4 regions of the Sporosarcina beigongshangi genome follow, and region 3 is predicted to be linked to each of the others. Evidence: riboswitches for the same ligand, from Rfam matches in the RefSeq annotation. Region 3 holds a riboswitch; each other region holds the start of a gene.
The links. A riboswitch is a leader RNA that binds a small molecule or an ion and turns the genes downstream of it on or off. The one in region 3 is predicted to bind cobalamin.
Positions count from the first base shown of each region.

Region 1: another riboswitch for cobalamin. It lies ahead of R2B77_RS05375 (ribonucleotide reductase N-terminal alpha domain-containing protein); the one in region 3 lies ahead of cobT (nicotinate-nucleotide--dimethylbenzimidazole phosphoribosyltransferase).
Region 2: another riboswitch for cobalamin. It lies ahead of R2B77_RS05435 (ribonucleoside-diphosphate reductase subunit alpha); the one in region 3 lies ahead of cobT (nicotinate-nucleotide--dimethylbenzimidazole phosphoribosyltransferase).
Region 4: another riboswitch for cobalamin. It lies ahead of metE (5-methyltetrahydropteroyltriglutamate--homocysteine S-methyltransferase); the one in region 3 lies ahead of cobT (nicotinate-nucleotide--dimethylbenzimidazole phosphoribosyltransferase).

Region 1 covers NZ_JAWLIR010000006.1:184,627-189,854, reverse strand. Annotated here, with positions in the region: gene R2B77_RS05390 (betaine/proline/choline family ABC transporter ATP-binding protein) at 1-1,091, shown strand, start outside; gene R2B77_RS05385 (ABC transporter permease) at 1,088-1,741, shown strand; gene R2B77_RS05380 (glycine betaine ABC transporter substrate-binding protein) at 1,714-2,631, shown strand; cobalamin riboswitch at 2,802-2,983, shown strand; gene R2B77_RS05375 (ribonucleotide reductase N-terminal alpha domain-containing protein) at 3,197-5,053, shown strand.
Region 2 covers NZ_JAWLIR010000006.1:197,048-202,275, reverse strand. Annotated here, with positions in the region: gene R2B77_RS05440 (flavodoxin) at 1-379, opposite strand, end outside; gene R2B77_RS05435 (ribonucleoside-diphosphate reductase subunit alpha) at 364-2,586, opposite strand; cobalamin riboswitch at 2,754-2,935, opposite strand; gene R2B77_RS05430 (hypothetical protein) at 3,346-3,534, opposite strand; gene R2B77_RS05425 (MBL fold metallo-hydrolase) at 3,684-4,541, opposite strand; gene R2B77_RS05420 (DUF3231 family protein) at 4,809-5,228, shown strand, end outside.
Region 3 covers NZ_JAWLIR010000013.1:1,039-6,266, reverse strand. Annotated here, with positions in the region: gene R2B77_RS08340 (ABC transporter ATP-binding protein) at 1-303, opposite strand, end outside; gene R2B77_RS08335 (ABC transporter substrate-binding protein) at 309-1,343, opposite strand; gene cobT (nicotinate-nucleotide--dimethylbenzimidazole phosphoribosyltransferase) at 1,753-2,802, opposite strand; cobalamin riboswitch at 2,883-3,058, opposite strand; gene R2B77_RS08325 (zinc-binding dehydrogenase) at 3,262-4,221, opposite strand; gene R2B77_RS08320 (nucleoside deaminase) at 4,421-4,900, opposite strand; gene R2B77_RS08315 (hypothetical protein) at 5,177-5,228, opposite strand, start outside.
Region 4 covers NZ_JAWLIR010000008.1:205,355-210,582, reverse strand. Annotated here, with positions in the region: gene R2B77_RS06865 (DEAD/DEAH box helicase) at 1-813, shown strand, start outside; gene metE (5-methyltetrahydropteroyltriglutamate--homocysteine S-methyltransferase) at 934-3,222, opposite strand; cobalamin riboswitch at 3,370-3,517, opposite strand; gene R2B77_RS06855 (ABC transporter substrate-binding protein) at 3,946-4,941, shown strand; gene R2B77_RS06850 (ABC transporter permease) at 5,051-5,228, shown strand, end outside.

The sequences.
Region 1 (5,228 bases), on a different contig from region 3:
GATTCCAAGCTGTAAAATCTGTCAGCTTTGATATTCAGCAAGGTGAATTTCTCGTGTTGATTGGACCAAGTGGTTCGGGTAAATCGACAACGATGAAAATGATTAACAAGATGGAACCACATACAAGTGGAACGATTTCTATCAACGGCAAAGATATCAATTCCTATAATCCGTCAGAATTACGTAGAAACATAGGCTATGTCATTCAACAAATTGGTCTTTTCCCCCACTATACCATCGAAAAAAACATCGCGATTGTTCCCCAACTAAAAGGCTGGAATCCTAAGGAAGTCAAAGCCCGTGTCAACGAGCTTCTCGATTTAGTCGGTCTTGATCCAGACATATTTGCCACACGCTACCCAAAGGAGCTTTCAGGTGGTCAACAGCAACGTGTTGGCATCGCAAGAGCTCTTGCAGGCAATCCCGACATCATCTTAATGGACGAACCATTCAGCGCATTAGATCCACTAACACGCGATCAACTGCAAGCAGAAGTAAGTGCATTGCACAAAAAGTTGAATAAGACATTTGTTTTCGTGACACATGATATGGACGAAGCGTTAAAAATGGGCGATCGTATTGCTATTATGAAAGACGGTAAGCTTCTACAGTTGGACACTCCAGAGAAATTACTACATGAACCAGCCCACGGCTTTGTAGAGGAGTTCATTGGGAAACATCGAATTACCCAAAATCCTGAACTCATGCCAGTTACCGAAATTATGTCGGAATCGGTCGTTACCTCTCTTCCTCAACGCTCTCCGGAAAAAGCACTTTCTCTTATCCGGCAGCGCAAAATTACAAGCCTTATTGTGGTCGATGATGACAATAAATTACTCGGAATTGTTTCCGCGTATGATTTGATTAAAAAACTAGATACTATTCAAGCGATTGATGAAATTATGGGGTCACGGGAGCCGTTCTTACACGAGGAAGCTACCGCTAAAGACGCTATTATTATGATGGATAACGCACCTTTAGGTATTATTCCAATCGTTGATAAACATCAAAAAATATTAGGTGTCGTGACACGAGGTTCACTGCTATCCGCTATGTCCAGCCAGTGGACAGAAACGGAGGAAAGCCAATGAATAACTTAACAATTTGGGAACAACTCGCTCAACAATCACAAATGAGATGGAAAGAAGTGCTTGAAGCAACTTCCGTCCATATTCAACTTGTATTTTTCTCGATGCTCATTGCCATCGCTCTTGGGATTACGCTCGGTATTTTGATTACTCGTGTTCCAAAACTCACAACAGTCGTACTTGGCGGTGCTGGTGTCATGCAGACGATTCCAAGTCTTGCCTTGCTCGGTTTCATGATCCCGATTTTTGGGATTGGTGTGAAAACGGCAATCGCGGCACTATTTCTGTACTCCTTGTTGCCAATAATTCGCAACACGTACGCCGGTATTAAAGACGTCGACAAAGCGACGACTGAAGCGGCGAAAGGAATGGGCATGACAAGTATGCAAATTCTATTTAAAGTGGAACTGCCATTAGCCCTTCCTGTCATTATGGCTGGTATTCGAACTGCCGCGGTCATTAACGTCGGGACAGCAACACTGGCAGCATTTATTGGCGCAGGTGGACTTGGAGATTTCATTTTCCTAGGTATTACACGTGGCATTGATGGTTTGATTTTACTTGGCGCAATTCCAGCTGCACTTCTTGCGATTGTACTTGAAACCCTCTTCGGTGCAATTGAAAAATGGACAACGCCGGAAGGATTGAAGTAAGTATGAAAAATAAATTCATCGTATTGATGCTGACACTACTTGTAGCCAGCATGCTGTCAGGCTGTATTTTCATCGAAAAAGATTCACTAACACTAGGCTCTCGAAACAATACAGAAAGCATTATTTTGTCCCATGTTATGGGGCAATTAATTGAACATAAAACAGATATTGAAGTCGTTTACAAAGAAAATCTCGGCGGCTCGAACGTCGTCTGGAATGCTATGTTGAATGGTCTCATCGATGTCATACCCGATTATACCGGGACAATTGTCGTCAACTATTACCATGAAGATCCTGGCACGGCCGAGGAGACACTCGCGACTACGAAACGACTTGTCAATGAAGATGGCATTATCGCCTTCGACACATTTGGCTTCAATAATACGTACACATTAGCGTTAGATGAATCAAAAGCCGAAGAACTTGGCGTCAAGACGTTCAGCGACTTCGCCAAAGTTTCCGAAGACTTCATACTCGGTGCTGTCTTTGAATTTATTGACCGACCAGACGGCTTGCCCGGCTTTCAGAATGAATATGGCTTGAAATTTAAAGACGTCAAAGGAATGGACCATGGTATTATGTACCGTTCCATCGGCGCCAAAGAAGTCGACGTCATCAACTCCTACACAACAGACGGTCAGTTACAGGATTACGACTTGCGCGTATTGGAGGACGATAAATCCTACTTCCCGCCCTACCATGCACTGCCGCTTGTACGAAAAGAAACACTTAAAGAGTACCCTGAAATTGAAGAGGTACTCAAGCAGCTAGCAGGCATGATCGACGAAGAAGCGATGCAGAAAATGAACGCTAAAGTTGATAATGAAGGCATGATGGTTGAAAAAGTGGCACAGGAATTTTTGATCGAGTCAGGGTTAATTGAAGAATGACGAAATGCGGAGCCGCACCTCTTGTTGAAGGGGTGCGGTTTTTTCACAGCGGTACGGGCGTTATGACCGGCATGAGCCACCTTATGACCGCCTTGCAAAATTGCCCCTTCCTCCTTTACGTTTTGCCGGCTACATGGTAGTGTTAAGTTAGCAAATTGTACACACTATATAGTTATTGAACGATGAATGGGTACCGATATCGGTTTAAAAGGGAATCCGGAAAATCCGGAGCTGTCCCCGCAACTGTTAGCGCTGACGACCGCCAAAGAAGCCACTGTGGAAATATCCATGGGAAGGCTGGCCGGAAGAATGAAGCGCAAGCCAGAAGACCTGCCCTCCATCGTCAAGCGACACTTTCTTCGGGGGTTGAGAGGTGGAAGCGAGCAGGTTCCCGCCATCAATCTGTCGTTCTGCGACTATCTTAAATGATGTGGACGGCCCTCTTCTGTTTCCAACGAATGATCCATGAGCAATAGCTCTACCGAAAAGGTAGAACTATTGCTTTTTTGTTTTGAAGAGCGAATTCAGCTTGATTCTGAACAACAATCATGGAAGGAGACAAAAAATGTCTAGCCAAACAAAACAGCAAGATTTATTAACTGAATTATCCATGGATTTTGGGACGAAGGCAGTAGCCTCTTTATTGGAAGAAAGTACATTATGGATCAAAAAATTCCCTAACGGCAGCCACGCAGATTGGTCGAAATCAATGATTTCGCACGCTCTTAGCCAATTGAGTGAGCACGAACCACACTGGACCTTTATCGCAACACGAATTCATCTTCATGACCTCTATACTAGACAGCGTGACTCGAACATTTACACGGATTTTGCGACACATATTACTCGGCTGGTAGCACTTGGTTCGTATGACCCGATTTTAGTTGAACGTTATTCACAAGAAGAGCTTCGGTTTATTGGGAATTTGATCGCCCCGGAACGCGACAAACTATTCAGTTACAGTGCCTTGCAAATGATGATGAGTAACTATATTACTAAGGATACGGACAATGAACCTGTTGAACTTCCTCAAGAACGATGGCTCATCATCGCAATGATTCTGATGCAAAATGAGACAGAGCAACGGCTTGAAAAAATAGCAGAGGCCTATTGGGCAATGAGTCATCTATATATGACTGCCGAATTACCGAGCTTGCTGAACGCTGGAAAACTTCAAAAACAGGGTGACAACAAGCAAACAACATTTACTAGTTACCTAGATGTCCACCACATTGATATTTTCAAGTTTCTTGATGGTACGACAGGTGACAGAGTTATCTATATCCCCGACTTATTTATGGAACAAGTTGAATCCCGTGGCAATTGGTATTTGTTCGACCCATATGAGGTGCGGGCGGTTATGGGGTATTCCCTTGAGGATTTTTATGATGAACAGAAGGGGGGAGGCTCATTCCGTGAAAAATACATGGCGTGTGTGAAACATCCCAAACTTAGCAAAAAGACCATTTTCGCTATTGACCTTATGAAGCAAATCATGCATAACCAACTGACAACAGGCTTTCCACATATGTATTATAAGGATGAAGTCCAGCGGAAAAAAGTAAATAAACATGTAGATAAATCTGAAGTCAGGATTGTCGCTACACAACCAACTCAGCTTACCCATTCGTCCATCAACCTTGGCCGCGCGGTGCCTGCTGGTGTATTGGAGCGTCTCATCACAATTCAAGTGCGTATGCTCGACAATGCCATTGACCTAAACATTCATTCAACACCAGAAGATATTCATTTTCGTGGTCTACAACTCGGCACAACGGGCTGGCACCACTTACTTGCTTTATCTAAAATCCGTTGGGAATCAACAGAGGCAGTAGCATTCGCCGATAAATTATATGAGAACATCGCCTATTTAACGATAGCTGCTTCGATGACGCTTGCTAAAGAAAAAGGAGCTTATCCACTATTCAAAGAATCAGACTGGCATAACGGAGCGTATTTTGAAAAGAGGGGATACCATTCAAAAACGTGGCAATCACTTCGGACAGATGTTGCGTTAAACGGGGTGCGGAACGGCTCTATGACAGCAGTAGCATCCCATTCATCGACAGCGCCCCTAGCAGCTACTACCATCGGCGTTGAACCTATCACTCAAAAATATTATGTGGAAGAACAGCTAGATGGAGCCATTCCAGTCATTGCACCCGATTTAAATCCGGAAACGCGTTGGTTTTATAAATCAGCCTATTTCATCGACCAACAATGGACATTGAAGCAAAATGCAGCCCGCCAACGTCATATCGATCAATGTATTTCACTCAACCTATACGTGCCGAATACCATTCAAGCGACTGAACTACTCGCCCTGCATATAAGCGCGTGGAAAAGCGGCCTGAAGATGACAGGCTCCATCCAGTCGCATATGAATTCTCCCTACTTTTTGAACAATGCTATTTCTATTTAAACGAATCAATTTCATAATAGAACTTTTAAGCAAATAACACGAACAATGTTGATTTCCGCTTCAGGCGGACGCTTTCCGCGGGCACGGCTTCAGCCAATCGAACAGCGTAGGGTTCGATTTGCCGTATTTCTGCGTTCTTTGCGGAAATTAAGGCATCCTGCTCTCAACGCTTCGC
Region 2 (5,228 bases), on a different contig from region 3:
GTTGTACGCCACGTGGGCTTTGTTCAATTTTTAATGGCTCATAAGTCGATGCATAAAACCGGGCCAATTTCACAGCGGCGTGGCAAAATAGTGCATCGCCGCCGAATTGGGTGTCCCCCGTTCCAAAAACATAGACATTGTCCGGTTTATAACCAACGTCAGCAACGAAATCCTTTACTTCATCAGGCGTTGCACCTTGGTCCCACGTAAATGAGCCGATAATCATCGCATCGAAATGACGGGGATTCGGCATAATGCCCCCACCAATTCGATACGTCGTTACGTCGACATTTTCCTTGACCAATATTTCCTCAATCATGTCAGCAACTTCTTGCGTATTCCCACTCCAAGAAGCGTAGGCAATTAGGAATGACACCATTCGCACTCTTCGATATCTGTCGCGGTTGACCGCGTGTAGTATGTTGTTTTCATACCAGACTTCCATGCTTGCACGTGAAGGTCGAGAAGCACTGAAGCACGAATCGAGTTCGGTACATACAGGTTGAATGAAATCGATTGGTCAATATGGCGCTGTCTTGCTGCATTTTGTTTAATCGACCAACGTTGATCGACAATATAGGCTGAGCGGCGATAGACGTCATAGGTATTGTGATTAAGATCAGGCGCGACGACAGGCAATTTATAGTCTTTCTTTTCTTCATGATAGAACGGCTTAAAGATTGGATCGATGGACGCCGTTGACCCTGCAATAACAGACGTCGAGCTATTCGGTGCAACTGCCATTAAATAGCCGTTACGCACACCATTCGTTGCCACATCGATACGCAGTTCACGCCATTCCTTCGAATCATAGCCCTTGTTTTCGAAATAAAATCCGGATTGCCAATCAGAGCCTTCAAATAAAGGATAAGCCCCTTTTTCCTTTGCCAGTTCCGCAGAAGCTTTGATTGTTAGAAAAGCGATTTTTTCATATAGTTTATCGGCGTAATCCACCGCTTCGTCAGATTCCCATTGAATGTTTTGTAGTGCCAGCAAATGATGCCAGCCGAATGTTCCGAGACCGATTCCACGATAACGAGAATTTGTCCGCTGTGCTTGAACGACAGGAATTTTATTCAAGTCAATCACATTATCGAGCATCCGCACTTGGATTGCGATAAGTCTTTCCAAAACGCTTGCCGGAACAGCTTTTCCTAGGTTGATAGATGATAAGTTACACACGACGAAATCACCAGGCTTAGAACGTGTCACGACGACATCATCTTCTAATGTGACCGATTCAAATTTCGTTGCGCTCATGTTTTGCATGATTTCTGAACACAAGTTTGAAGAATAAATCATTCCTTCATGCTTGTTTGCATTGGCACGATTGACTTCATCGCGGTAGAACATGAACGGCACGCCTGTTTCGAGCTGGCTACGCATAATGCGTTTCATCAGATCGATAGCAGGAACGGTTTCTCTGCTTAGCGTTGGATGGTTGACACATTCCTCGTACTTCTCTCGGAAAGAACCTGTCCCTTTTGTTTCATCATAAAAGTCCTCAAGAGAGTAGCCCATAATTGTACGCACTTCATGCGGATCAAATAAATTCCAATCACCACGTGCTTCGACTTGTTCCATATAAACATCCGGCAGGCAAACACCTGTAAAAATATCGTGCGCACGCAGACGGTCGTCTCCATTATTTAATTTCAAATCAAGGAATGTGAAAATATCTTTATGCCAAACATCAAGATAAACAGCAATAGCACCTTGACGTTGACCAAGCTGATCAACACTTACTGCCGTATTATTTAGCTGCTTGATCCACGGGAGGACACCACTCGACGCCCCCTTGAATCCTCGAATAGAGGCACCGCGGCTTCGTACTTTCCCCATGTAAACGCCAATACCGCCACCATATTTCGACAAGTTCGCAACATCGGTATTACTGTCGTAAATACCTTGCAAAGAATCGTCGACTGTGTCGATAAAGCAGCTCGATAGCTGACCATGCGGTTTCCCAGCGTTCGACAATGTTGGTGTTGCCACTGTCATGTATAAGTTACTCATTGCCCAGTATGATTCCGCCACTTTATCCAGACGATTTTCAGTCTCATCCTGCATCAGCGTCATTGCAATGATTAGCCAACGCTCCTGTGGAAGTTCAACTGATTGGTTATTGTAATCAACCGCAACATAGCGGTCCATTAGTGTTTTTAATCCGATATATGTGAATAGCTTGTCCCGCTCTGGTTCAATCAAATGACCCAGATGTTCAAGATCTTTTTGAGAATATTTTTCTGTTAGTACAGGCGTGTAAAGTCCTTGCTTAACAAGACTGACAACATTACTAGCGAAGTCTGTATAGACTTTCGCACCACGCAGCTGCTCCTGACGAGCGTACACATCATGAAGGTGGATACGCGCTGCAACAAATGTCCAATAGGTCGCTGCCTCATCCAAATTACTCAATGATTCTAACGTCATTGCCTTCGCCCATTCGGACTCAGATCCCTCAGGATATTTCTGTTGCCAGCGTTCACCCGCAACAATAAGTGCTTCGATTTGCGCTACTCCAAATTCACTTTGTAATTCATCCAATAGTCGATCAGTGTTGGTTTTTGCCATTTTAATTGTCATCATGACCAGCTCCTTTTATGTATGTATTGTTATTTTTATTCAAAAATCGACAGCTCCACCAAATCGGTAGAGCTGTCGCTCATGGGTTTGTTGTTGAAAACAGAATAGCATTGTCAAAAAAACAGACGTAACCTATTCGTTTCCACCTCTTAACCCCCGAAGAAAGTGTCGCTTGGCGATGAAGGGCAGGTCTACTGGCTCACGCTTCGTTCTTCCTACCTTACCTTCCCATAGAATTCTCCACAGTGGCTTATACGGCGGTCGTCAGCGTTTACAGTTGCGGGGACAGCTCCATAATTACGGATTCCCTTTCAAACCGATGTCGGTACCTTTTCATCGCTCCATACTATATATAGTGCCTCGTTTTCTTTCTATACCCTAACATGTTGTGGTTCACACGTAAATAGGCAGAAAGTTCCCTCACTCACTAAACAGGTGCTTATCCACATATCCACAGTTAACTTTTCCACATTCTCACAACCGTCTTCATCGGCATTGTTCTAGACATCTTTAAAGTTATAAACAAAATTGCAAAAATCTAAAAAATTATCTTCATATTGTTTAGATTAGCTAGATTTTTTATTTCATTTTTCTACACTATAAAACACCAGCGTTGCTTCAGTGCAGCTTCTGGTGTTGCATCATGGAGATATACTTCTATCCGCCTCACGATAGAATGCGACAAGTTTCCCGGTTCTATTAATCCTTAGAAAACCTGTACCGCAAGCTACTACATTTTGCGGCACAGGTTTTGTTTAATTATTTTTTACGTTCGTTGTTTTTTTCGGGGTTCCTATCCCGAGTCTCAGTACGATCTGGAAGGTCATTAAAAAAGTCGTTTCCGAATTCGACGCTATCGATTTCCCGATCTCGATCTCGGGTTTCCCTATCTCGACGGTCCTGTTGATCCAATCGATTTTGTCGGTCCGGATTTCTGTCTTCCCTCATGTAAAAGCACTCCCTTTTCATAGTTAAGCGAATCTTATCAATCCACCTACAAGCAATAGGATTTCCTACACCTAGAAATATATCCTCATTTCTTCATTACCAACTTACACCATCATTGAATGCCTAAGGGAACGTCACGATCCAGCCAGTCATTCAGCACTTTTATCAACGTATTTTCCGTAATCAGGGACAGCGATGCGGTCAAACTCTTGCACAAGCCTTTGCAAACTGTCTCTTAACAGGTCACCAGCCATCGGTAACCCATGCCCCGTTATTGCAACAGCAGGTTTCAATGCTTCTAATTTCTCCACGGATTCCCGAGAAGCTTCCCAATCGGTCGTTAAATAACGCGGAGGTCCACTAATTTCCTGTTCTTGAGTTAATACCTTATAAAGGTATTCTTGCTTAACCGTTACAAAAGCGTCACCCACAATAAGGGCCTTATCCTTTTCCCTGAACAGTGAGACATGTCCGGGAGAATGTCCGGGTGTATGAATCCATCGAAATTCTGGTAGATAGGGGACAGTTCCATCTTTAGAAAGAGGATGTACATGATTTCCTAGTTGAATCGCCTCAATCGGAAAAATGGGCGACATTTTGGAAATCATCCCCCCTTCCACGCTGGAATCGGGTTTGGGATAACTCTTCTCGCCAGTCAGAAAAGGAAGTTCTAGTTCATGGGCATATACGGGTACGTCCCAGTGTTTCACTAATTCAATAATTGAACCTACATGATCAAAATGCCCATGAGTTAAAATAATGGCAGCTGGACGACTATTAGCGCCAAAACGTTTTTCAGTAATAGAGATGATTTTATCAGCTGAATAAGGCATACCCGTATCAATTAAAACAAATTCCCTTTCACCTGGATGCCCGACTAATACAATGTTCACGATTTGTACGGTATAGCTGTATAAATCCGGAAGAACCTCCGTCCCGTTTCCACTTTCTACTGATGTTGCAGGGATGAATTTATAATCCTCTCCGTAAGATAAATTGTTATCCAAAATTCTTCCTCCTTCATGACCTAGATCCTCATTAGCTTATTACGAGACCTACTTTTTATACCACTTGCTAAAGATTGAATTACCACGAAAAAAATGAGGTCAATAGCTTATTTACTTCTTAATCCAAAGTGGCGCAATTTTATATCACAAAAACAATAACTCATACAATTGAATTTGTATCTTTTCACATAGTTACCGTATAGATAACTAAAAGTTACACATCGTACACGTTAGAACCAAAAAATATCAGTAAGAGGAGTGTTTTTATTGGGCATTATGAATGGTAATCCTCAAGATGAACCGATGCATTACGGAGAAATAATAGGCATATGGGCATTTATTGGGGCAAACAATGGATTAATCAGTGGGTATGAGGCGTTTGTTAATCACGCAGGTGATGAAGAACTAATCAAGCTCCTTGAAGGATCCATCAAAATGATGAAAGCCGAATGTAAGGAAATCGAACAGGTTTTAAAAGATAATGGCATCGCTCCACCCCCTTCTTTACCCGGACGTCCCAAGGCGAACGCTGAAGAAATTCCCGCTGGTGCGAGGTTTTCAGATCCTGAAATTAGTGCCGCTGTGTCCATAAATGTCGGGCAAGGGCTTGTATCCTGCAGCCAAGTAATGGCTCAATGCCTCAGAGAGGATATTGCAACGATGTTCGGAAAATATCATGTTGAACGA
Region 3 (5,228 bases):
CTCCTCTAAACCGTAAATCACATTTTGGTACACCGTGCGCCAAGGGAGTAGGGCAATTTCTTGAAAAACAATCGCCAAATTCGGCTCCTTATCCATCATGCCTTCGAAATACACAGAACCACTTGAAGGTGACAAGAGTCCACCAACAATATTCAATAATGTTGATTTACCGCAGCCACTTGGCCCCACTAAAACAACAAATTCTTTTTCATTAATCGAGAAGTTAATATCTTCAAGTGCCGTCACTTCTTCTTTTTTCGCAGACGTGAATTTTTTACCTACATTTTCAATGACAATCTTCATTTACTTCACTTCCCTAATTGTTTCAATGCTTCTTCAAGTAAGTCTCCATTGACAATCTCCGTTGAATTAATTGAGCTCTCAATTAATTGCTGCTTAGCATACCAGTCAATTTGCGTTTGGATGTCTGAAGCAAGTAATTTCCCATCACGATCCATGTAAGGAAGTCCTTTTTTAATCAATTCCTCTTCTTGGTCCGTGTATTTTGCAATGATTTGTACAACCTCTTCATAGTTCTCGCCTGGCACAATTTCACCATCGACTTTGTTGAGCACAGCGTCATAGTAGTAGCGAGTCGCTTTTGCATAAGCTTTCAAGAACTTTGTCGCTGCGTCCGTATTAGCCGCAAAATCTTTCGAGAAAAAGATTCCCGACGTTTGATATTCGATTTCCTCTCCTACATGAGAAATCACTTTTCCATATCCTTCACTTACTACTCGAGAAACATTTGGTTCATTCAATAAAATGGCATCCACTTGCTTGCTCTGTAATGTTTCCATAAGGCCTGGAATACTATTTAGCGGAACGAGCTCCACATCATCCGTCGTTAAACCATGAACCTCCAACAGTCTACCCGCCATATAATGATAAGTTGACCCGGTTTGTGTAATCCCAATCTTTTTTCCCTTTAAGTCTTCGATGGCTGCTACAGCAGAGTCGTTCGGGACTAATACAGCTGAAGAAGAATAACCTTCCTGCTCTCTTCCTTTATCCGCAACGATGACTAACTCTTCTCCGCTAGCCACCATATTGTATAAGCTCGCCGTAATACCAGTCGCGCCCACTTGGACATCCCCACCTGCCGTTGCAACTGATATCGGTTGCGCCGCTTCAAACCATTTCGCTTTAGCATCTAGGCCTTCCTCTTCAAAGAACCCCTTTTCAAGTGCGATAAATAAAGGTGCGGAACTCGTCAATTTCAACATTCCAATTTCAACTGCTGTTTGTTCAGCGGATGTAGCATCTGTGTCTTTCCCACAGCCGGCTAGTCCAAATGCTAATAAAAGGACTGAAATAAGTGTAATGATCATTCTTTTTGTCATATCATGTTCCCCCTAATTTTTGATATAATTGCCACTACGAATGCGGCTGGATCTAGGTAAAATGGGTATAGAAAAAGCCCCTACCATCCCTTGGAAAGGGACGAAGGAGCTCTCCGCGTTACCACCCTAAATTGACGAACCGATTTTAGACCGCTCATCCACTTCATTAGCAATTGAGTAAATCAGATGGCGTACTTCATACATATTGTTGCCTGAATTCACACTTACCATTCAGTCTCTGGTTGCTGCTCACAATATGATTACTGGACCATCTCTCAACTATATTTAATTTTTTTAGTAGTTTTCATTATCTTTTGCGCAAAAGTAATTGTTTTGAATATTACTGATGTTCAAACTAGAAGTCAAGCTTTTTATTTTTATATTGCTACTTGCATACGAAGAAATTCGATTAAATCTCCATTCCTACCTCAGCAAAAGTAGCCATATATGCCATCATACTGACGGCTGCATCTATAATCGGAAACGCTAAAGCTGCTCCTGAACCTTCACCGAGGCACATGTCCATCGTTAACATCGGTTCGATTCCTAGCAGTTCATTGGCCAGTCGCGCGCCCGGTTCGAGGGAAGCGTGAGAAGCGATGAAATAGTCCTTCGCTTTCGGCTCAATGGCTATTGCGATTAAGGCAGCTACTGTAGAAATATAGCCATCTATAACGACAGGAATTCGATTGGCTGCAGCCCCAAGCATTACCCCTGCCATACCGCCAATTTCCAGCCCTCCAACCTTAGCAAGAACATCGATCCCATCAGTCGGCTTCGGCTTATTCAACTCAATAGCTTTTCGAATGACTGCTACTTTATGCTCAATTCCTCCTTCACCAACTCCCGCGCCTCTCCCCGTAATTTCCAAAAGATCACAATTGCCCAAAACTGACAAAATAGCGGTACTAGGCGTCGTATTCCCAATCCCCATCTCACCCGTTCCCAGCAAATTAGCGCCCTTTTTCGCTTCCTGATTGGCCATTTCAATCCCAACCTCTAGCGATTTAACCGCCTCTTCTCTTGTCATCGCAGGACCTTTCACCATATTATCTGTCCCATGTTTTATCTTTCTATTGAACACACCAGCATCCTCTGGAATGTCACCTTTAATCCCAATATCTACTGCAATCACTTTCGCCCCAGAAACCCGACTTATGGCACATACACCTGGTAATCCTTTTGCAAAAAGTAACGTTTGTGCCCATGTGATTTCTTGTGGATTACCGGAAATCCCTTCTTCATAAACGCCATGATCCGCCGCCATCGTAATAATCGTTTTCTGATCAACTACAGGATAAAGCTTCCCCGTAATTCCAGACAATTGAATAGCAATATCCTCTAATCTTCCTAAGCTTTTAGGTGGCTTAATCAAGCTATCTACCCGCTCTCTCGCCTTTTCCATCATTACTTCATCCAATCCTTCAATCCTTTGAATCGTTTCCTCTAACAGTCGCATTTTTCATTCTCCTTTTCAAAAAAATAAAAGCCTGCAGTTTATTTACATAGTAAATAAACTACAGACTTTTCCATCGTCTATAAATAATAAGCAAATAGGCAGGTCTCCTGGCTCAGGGTCATCGTTTTATTTACCTTCCCAGAATCACTTCCAGTGGCATTCCAAATAAAACATCCCTTTACAGTGGCGGGTCCGCTGAAGACTTTCACTTCATTCCCTATTCTCCCCTAAGGGCACCTACTGCTTTTATTTAACTTTCTATTACGTTTATCATATAGGAGAATGCTGACAAATTCAATTGAGAATGTAATGAGTGTTCTAATCATATTGAAAAATAGGAGTCATTCGAATAAACACGATTGAATGATATCCTTACCAGATGATTGTTCTTGTTAAAAGAAAAACAATCAGGCACCCAGGTCGCTTAAGCAACTTGGATGCCTGATCAATAAAACATTTTTATTCTTCGTCAAAAATAGCTACTAGGCGGCCTTTAACTTCATGATTTTTCAGCTTTTCAATACCTTTATCAACTTCTTCAAATGGAATTGTAATAAGGTTTGGACTCATTTTACCTGTAGCAAAGCAATCATACACACCTTTTAAGTCTTCTACTGATCCACCATTACTGCCCAAAAGTTTAATTTCTTTTGTAATCATTAAGTACGTATTAATCGTAGATTCCAATTTACCCATACCCACAATTACGACTGTTCCTTGTACTTTTACAGCTTCTAGTGAGTCAGAAGTTGTTTGTCCAAATCCAGCAAAGTCAACAATAACATCACATTCTGCTTCTTTCATATCTAGAATTGTGTCATAAACTTTAGTAGCTCCTAATTCTTCAGCAAGTTTTCGAGCCTCTGGAGAAACGTCTGTTGCATATACTTCGCAACCTTTAATGAGTGCCATTTGTAAGGCAAATTGACCAAGTCCACCGATACCAACAATGCCTAACTTCGTACCTTCTTTTGCTTGTCCAATACTAAACAGAGCACGATAAGCTGTGATTCCTGCATCTGTAGAGGCTGCACCTTCTACAAAGGAAACACCTTCAGGAATGATTACGCATTGATGTTCAGGTACACGGACTTTTTCCGCATAACCACCATCATAGTTGTACCCAGCAGTTATTTTAGTTGCTCGGTCCATTGGGTTAACCCCAACACGGTCCCCAACTTTAATATTTTCAACACCTTCACCCACTTCAATAACAATCCCTGCAAACTCATGCCCCATAATAACAGGACCATTCGGGAATAGTGGCATCCAACCTGGATCTTCTAATGCTGCAACGTCCGAATGACATAGACCAGCAGCTTTCACATCAATAACAACTTGACCTGGGATTGCTTTCGGATCTTCTTTTTCAATCAATTCTAGCGGTTTATTCGTACCTGAAAATAGCCAACCTTTCACAACTATCGCCTCCAAATTGTTTTTTCTTTATCATATAAAAAACTCATTACAACTAACTTGAATTTAAAGTATCTTACAAATAAAACTTTACTCCTCGCCCTACTACTTGTCAATAAACTAGGATCTTTGTCGAAAAGGTGTCACTATCTGCCTGTGAAGTGGTCTAAGCATATTGAAAAAATAGCGTCCACCCCAAAAGTCACTTTCTTTCATGCAACTGTCGGTGTAACTGCCATACTTGTTCTGCAAGCCTCGGCACCGGACCATCTACTTCTATATCTCGAATAACTTCTTGAATAGGTAAATTGCGAACACGAGATGCCGGGACGCCCATTTCTTGTAGCCACTCAGCTAGTTGGGCAGAAGAACTCGCATACACAATACGGCCTAATCCCACCCAACCATGAGCTGCCGCACACATCGGACAATGCTCCCCAGATGTATAGACCGTCGCTTGACGTCTTTCTAAAGGTGTCATATTTTCAGCAGCCCAACGTGCGATAGCGAATTCAGGATGTTGGGTATGATCTCCGCCTGAAACACGATTATGATCTTCTTTCAGCACATCCCCGCTAGCTGAAACAAGAATCGAACCAAATGGCTCGTCTCCTATATGTAACGCATCCTTTGCAAGTTCTAGACAACGCTCTAAATGCTTGATGTCCGTCTTATTAATCATTGGGGCATCGCTCCTTTTGGGTTATCATTATATAATTTTTATGGACTTCACCATTTTTGGTATCAAGTTCTACAGTAGCTCAGATTTTGAATCGAACTTGCTCGATTCACTCCTTTGATTGATACATCTATCATACCGGAGCTGCCTAGCGTTTTATATGCGTTATTTGATTAAAGGCTTATATTATAGAATCTAAAAGAGTTCAAATAAACAACTTCTAAAATAGAATTTCAGTAAAACCAGACTCTTACTGACTGTCCCCATTTTATAACATCTTCAATATAAAAATCCTTCCAACGACACATCATATTCCATAAAAATATTCTCA
Region 4 (5,228 bases), on a different contig from region 3:
ACGTTAACGGATCAAATTGATCATTCGTTAATTATTGTCAAGGAGCAGCAGAAGTTTGATCTTTTACGCGATGTGACAGTTGTTGAGAATCCAGATAGCTGTATAATCTTTTGCAGAACGAAGGATCAGGTGGATACCGTTACAGAACAACTTGAGAAGTTCTTTTACACTTGTGATAAACTGCATGGTGGCATGATGCAGGAAGATCGCTTTGCAGTGATGGATGCATTTAAGCGTGGGGAGTTCCGTTATTTAGTAGCGACAGATGTAGCGGCACGTGGGATTGATATTGATAGTATTACGCATGTCATTAACTACGATATACCGCTGGAAAATGAAAGTTATGTGCACCGAGTAGGAAGAACGGGGCGTGCGGGTAAAAGAGGGAAGGCGATTTCATTCGTCACACCTTATGAAGATAAATTCTTAGCGGACATTGAAGCCTATATTGGTTTTGAGATTCCACAACGAAATGCGCCATCTAAGCAAGCTGTTGAGGCTATGAAGGATGCGTTCATTGAAAAAATGGATCAATTGCCTAAGTTAAAAAGAGATAAAAGTGAGCTTGTCAGTAAAGATATTATGAAGTTATATTTTAATGGTGGTAAAAAGAAGAAACTGCGGGCATTTGATTTCGTTGGTACTATTACGAATATTCCTGGTGTGACGGGCGAGGATATTGGTATCATTAAAATCCAGGATACGGAGTCGTATGTGGATATTCTAAATGGTAAGGGTAAGCTCGTTTTAGATGCGATGCGCACGACGACGGTGAAAGGGAAGTTATTGAAGGTGCATAAGGCGAATAAATGATTGCAAAGAGGAAAACCAGTCTCCCTCCATTTCAGGTTTGAAATGGGGGAAGGCTGGTTTTTCAATGTGAGTTTATGAAAGGATGAGCGCGTTCGTCTGAATTACTCGCGAGTTCATCAATTACTTCTGCAAAATAGCGTAGCGTTCGCGCATTTTATTCGTAGCAACGACCATATTTTTCAATGCGGCAATTGTTTCCTCATGCTTTCTTGTTTTCAAACCGCAATCGGGGTTAATCCAAAATTGGTTTGGTTCAAGTACACCTAGTCCTTGTTCGATAACGTCGACCATTTCTTGGACTTCAGGTACCCGTGGGCTATGGATATCATAGACGCCTAGGCCAATGCCTTTGTCGTAGGAGAAGTCATTGAAGGCAGAAACAAGATCACCGTGGCTTCGTGATGTTTCAATGGAGATAACATCTGCATCAAGTCCGCTAATGGAGTCGATGAAGTCGTTGAATTCACAGTAGCACATATGCGTATGAATTTGCGTTGTATCCTGTACGGATGCAGTTGCCAGTCTGAAGGCATTGATAGCCCATTCTAGGTAATTGCTCCACTCCGATTTTTTAAGTGGTAAGCCTTCGCGAAGAGCAGGTTCGTCTACTTGAATGATGTGGATACCGGCAGCTTCCAATGCTTCAACTTCTTTACGAAGTGCAAGTGCAATCTGATACGTAACTTCTTTACGTGAAATATCATCGCGCACAAATGACCAGTTCAAAATAGTGACAGGCCCTGTCAGCATTCCTTTCATCGGCTTGTCAGTTAAAGATTGAGCATAGACGGATTCTTCCACAGTCATTGGGTCGATGAATGTCACATCTCCGTAAATCACCGGTGGTTTGACACAGCGCGAGCCGTAGGAAACAACCCAAGCCTTTTCAGTGAAGACAAAGCCGCCTAATTTTTCCCCGAAATACTCAACCATATCTGTCCGTTCGAATTCACCGTGAACGAAGACATCCAGTCCGATTTCTTCTTGAATCGCAACCCACTGTTTGATTTCCTCTTGGACGAAGTCACGGTATTGTGTATCTGTTGACTCGCCTTTACGCCATTTTGTTCGTGCACGGCGAACTTCCGGTGTTTGTGGGAAGCTCCCGATTGTTGTTGTTGGTAATAGCGGCAAATTGAATGTTTCTTGCTGCTTATCACGACGTTCTTTAAATGGCGATTTTCGCTTGCTGTCTTGTTCGCTGATGTTTTGCACAGCTTGCTGTAAGTCAGAGTGATTTCTTGCAGGTAAGTCCGCCAGATTTTGACGTGCTGTTATACTTTCAGTCACTGCATCAGCAATAGCTTGTTTCCCTTCACGCACACCTTTTACTAGTGTTGTCACTTCTACAAGTTTTTCATCTGCAAAAGCAAGAGCAGCTTTAATCGTTGCGTCTAGCTTTACCTCAGACTGAATCGTAACAGGAACATGGAGTAGACTACTCGAGGGCTGTACACAAATGCGATCTGCTGGCACGAGCTGTGTTATTGTATCGAGTAATGCAGCTTTTTCTTGCAAATCCGCACGCCATATATTGCGTCCATCGATTAAACCGGCAGCGAGTATTTTGTCCGTTGGGAATCCGTGCGCTTGTAATTGTTCAAGGTTTTTCTCAGTACCTTGTGCAAAATCAAGACCAATTCCGGCAACAGGTAAAGCAACAACTTCTTTATAGTGCTCAACGGCATCAAAATACGTTTGTAATAAAATATTGGCATTTGGAGCGGCTACACTTAGCTGTTTGTAAATCTCGATGACAGTTTGAATGTCTTCTTTTGTTAATGATGTAGATAGAATTGGTTCTTCAAGCTGGATCCACTGAGCTCCGGCATCTGCCAATTCATTAAGAATCTGACTATATAAAGGAATCAATTGCAAAATGAACGCTGGAATATCCTTTTTCGCATAGCCTTTTGATAGTTTCAAAAATGTATATGGGCCAATTAAAACAGGCTTGCCATCAATCGACAACTTCTCTTTTGCTTCGAGATAGGCAGTAAGGGGTTTATTTTCTGTGAGTACTAGTTTTTTCTGACTATATTCTGGCACAATATAGTGGTAGTTCGCGTTGAACCATTTCGTCATTTCTGATGCAACGGCTTGGTCATTACCCCGTGCAATCGAGAAATAGGTTGCGAGCGATACATCGCCGCCAGACCAATTGAAGCGTTCAGGGATCATGCCGAACATGACAGCTGTATCGAGCATCCTATCGTACAAAGTAAAATCACCGACAGGAATAAGATCAATGCCCGCATCTTTTTGTTTTTGAAGGCGTTCTAACCGAAGTTTTTCAATTTCCTCTAGGAATAGGCTTTCCTCTAACTTCCCAGCCCAAAAGGCCTCAAGCGCTTTTTTCCATTCCCTGTTACCCCCGATATATGGGTATCCGATCGTACTGCTGACAATTGACAAATCGTTTCCTCTCCTCTTTTTATGAAGTAAAGAAGTGTTATTAAGGAATAAAAAAACACTTCTAACGAAAGTTAGAAATGTTTACGCGCAGAAATAAAATAGATGCGTTGTCATCCTAACACTCCCTATCGACCGTAGGGTAGAGCGTTGCAAAAAGAGGCAGTTATCTGGCTTCAGCAAAATTGCTGTTACAGTGGCGGGACCGCGCCGGATTATCGTTTCACCGGCTTCACTTTTAAGATCTGGCAAATGTACAAATTACCAGACCACCTATTTCTATTGCTTTACTATATGATTGTCGATGTGTTCAAAGCTATCATGTATCTATTGTTCTGTCAAACAGAATATAAAGAATCATCAGATGGTTCAAATGTATTAACATATTGACAGGTCAAGTAGCAGATTAGGAGCATCATTCTACAGTGAATTTATATTTGTGGTCTCTTCTGTTGGATAAATATATTAATTAATTTATTAAAAAATATCATGCCTTTCCATATTGATTTTAACTGTTTTATTAATAAAAAATTGTGGAAGTGAGTTTGCAATGACTTGGAAACTCCTGTATTATTAAAAACTATAAATTAGATAGGTAGATTTTTTGTGGTTTATCTATTCTATTTGAAGGAATAGGAACCAAAATAAATTGAACAATTAGGAGGGAAGTGTATTTACACCGTCTAATTTAAAAAAGATGAAAAGGGGTAACAATTTCTTATGAAAAAAATTACTATCTTTCTCTCGTTTTGTATGCTTTTAATTCTTTCTGCGTGTAGTGGAGAGGCAAGTAAAGACAGCATTAAAGTTATTAAGTTTGCTGATGCTGGTTGGGATAGCATTCGTGTCCACAATAGTATTGCGCAACTCATTATTGAGGAAGGCTATGGTTATGATACGGAAGTAACAAGTGGTACGACGGCTGCAACGGTTCAGTCATTGGAAAAAGGAGATATTAACGTCTATATGGAATTATGGACAGATAATATTAAAGAAGTTTATGAAGCTGCAATTGAAAAAGGAAACATTGTTAATGTCTCTACTAACTTCGCTGACAATTCACAGGGGTTATACGTACCAACATATGTAATTGAAGGAGATGCAGAAAGAGGGATTGAGGCAATCGCGCCAGATTTGGAAACGGTTGAAGATTTAGCGAAGTATCCCGGGATTTTCGAAGATCCGGAAGATAAGACTAAAGGTCGTATTATTGGTGCTCCTTCTAGCTGGGCGGTTAGTGAACATTTAGAAACCAAGCTACAAGCATATGGCTTGGACGAGCAATATAATTACCTAGCACCAGGATCAGATTCTGCAATTGTGGCATCACTAGCAGGCGCATACAAAAATGGTGAGCCCTGGGTAGGGTATTATTGGTCGCCAACCTGGGTGACTGCAAGTTATGACTTAACATTACTTGCTGATAATGCGTACGATGAAACGATTTGGGAAGAAACAAAGGGAACTGAATTCCCGCCAAATGATGTTGTCGTTGCGGTCCATAAAGATTTACCAACTCAGGCAAAGGATGTTGTTGACTTCCTAAGTAACTACCAAACAAGCAATGAATTGACTGAGAATGCTCTTGATTATATGAATGAAAATGAAGCTGAACCGGTAGAAGCGGCTAAATGGTGGATGAAAGAACATGAAGATCTTTGGACAACATGGGTGCCAGATGATGTGGCAGAAAAAGTGAAAAAAGCTTTACAGTAATGATATTTTACTCAACGTAAAAAGAAAGAGGTGAGGAAGCGGCTGTCTGTTGAACAGTCCCAACCTTATGATTGAATTTCCCGATATACGTATACCAATAGGTAATGGTGTGGAAAAGTTCATAGATTTTTTAGCACAAAACTTTAGTGCATTTTTTGATTTTATTTTTGTCATTGCTTCAACTACAATTAAGGGGCTTGAATCAGCGCTCCTTTCAATTCCGTGGTGGGTATTTATCATCATCATCTTTGTATTGGGATGGTATTTTACTTCTATATACGGGGGAC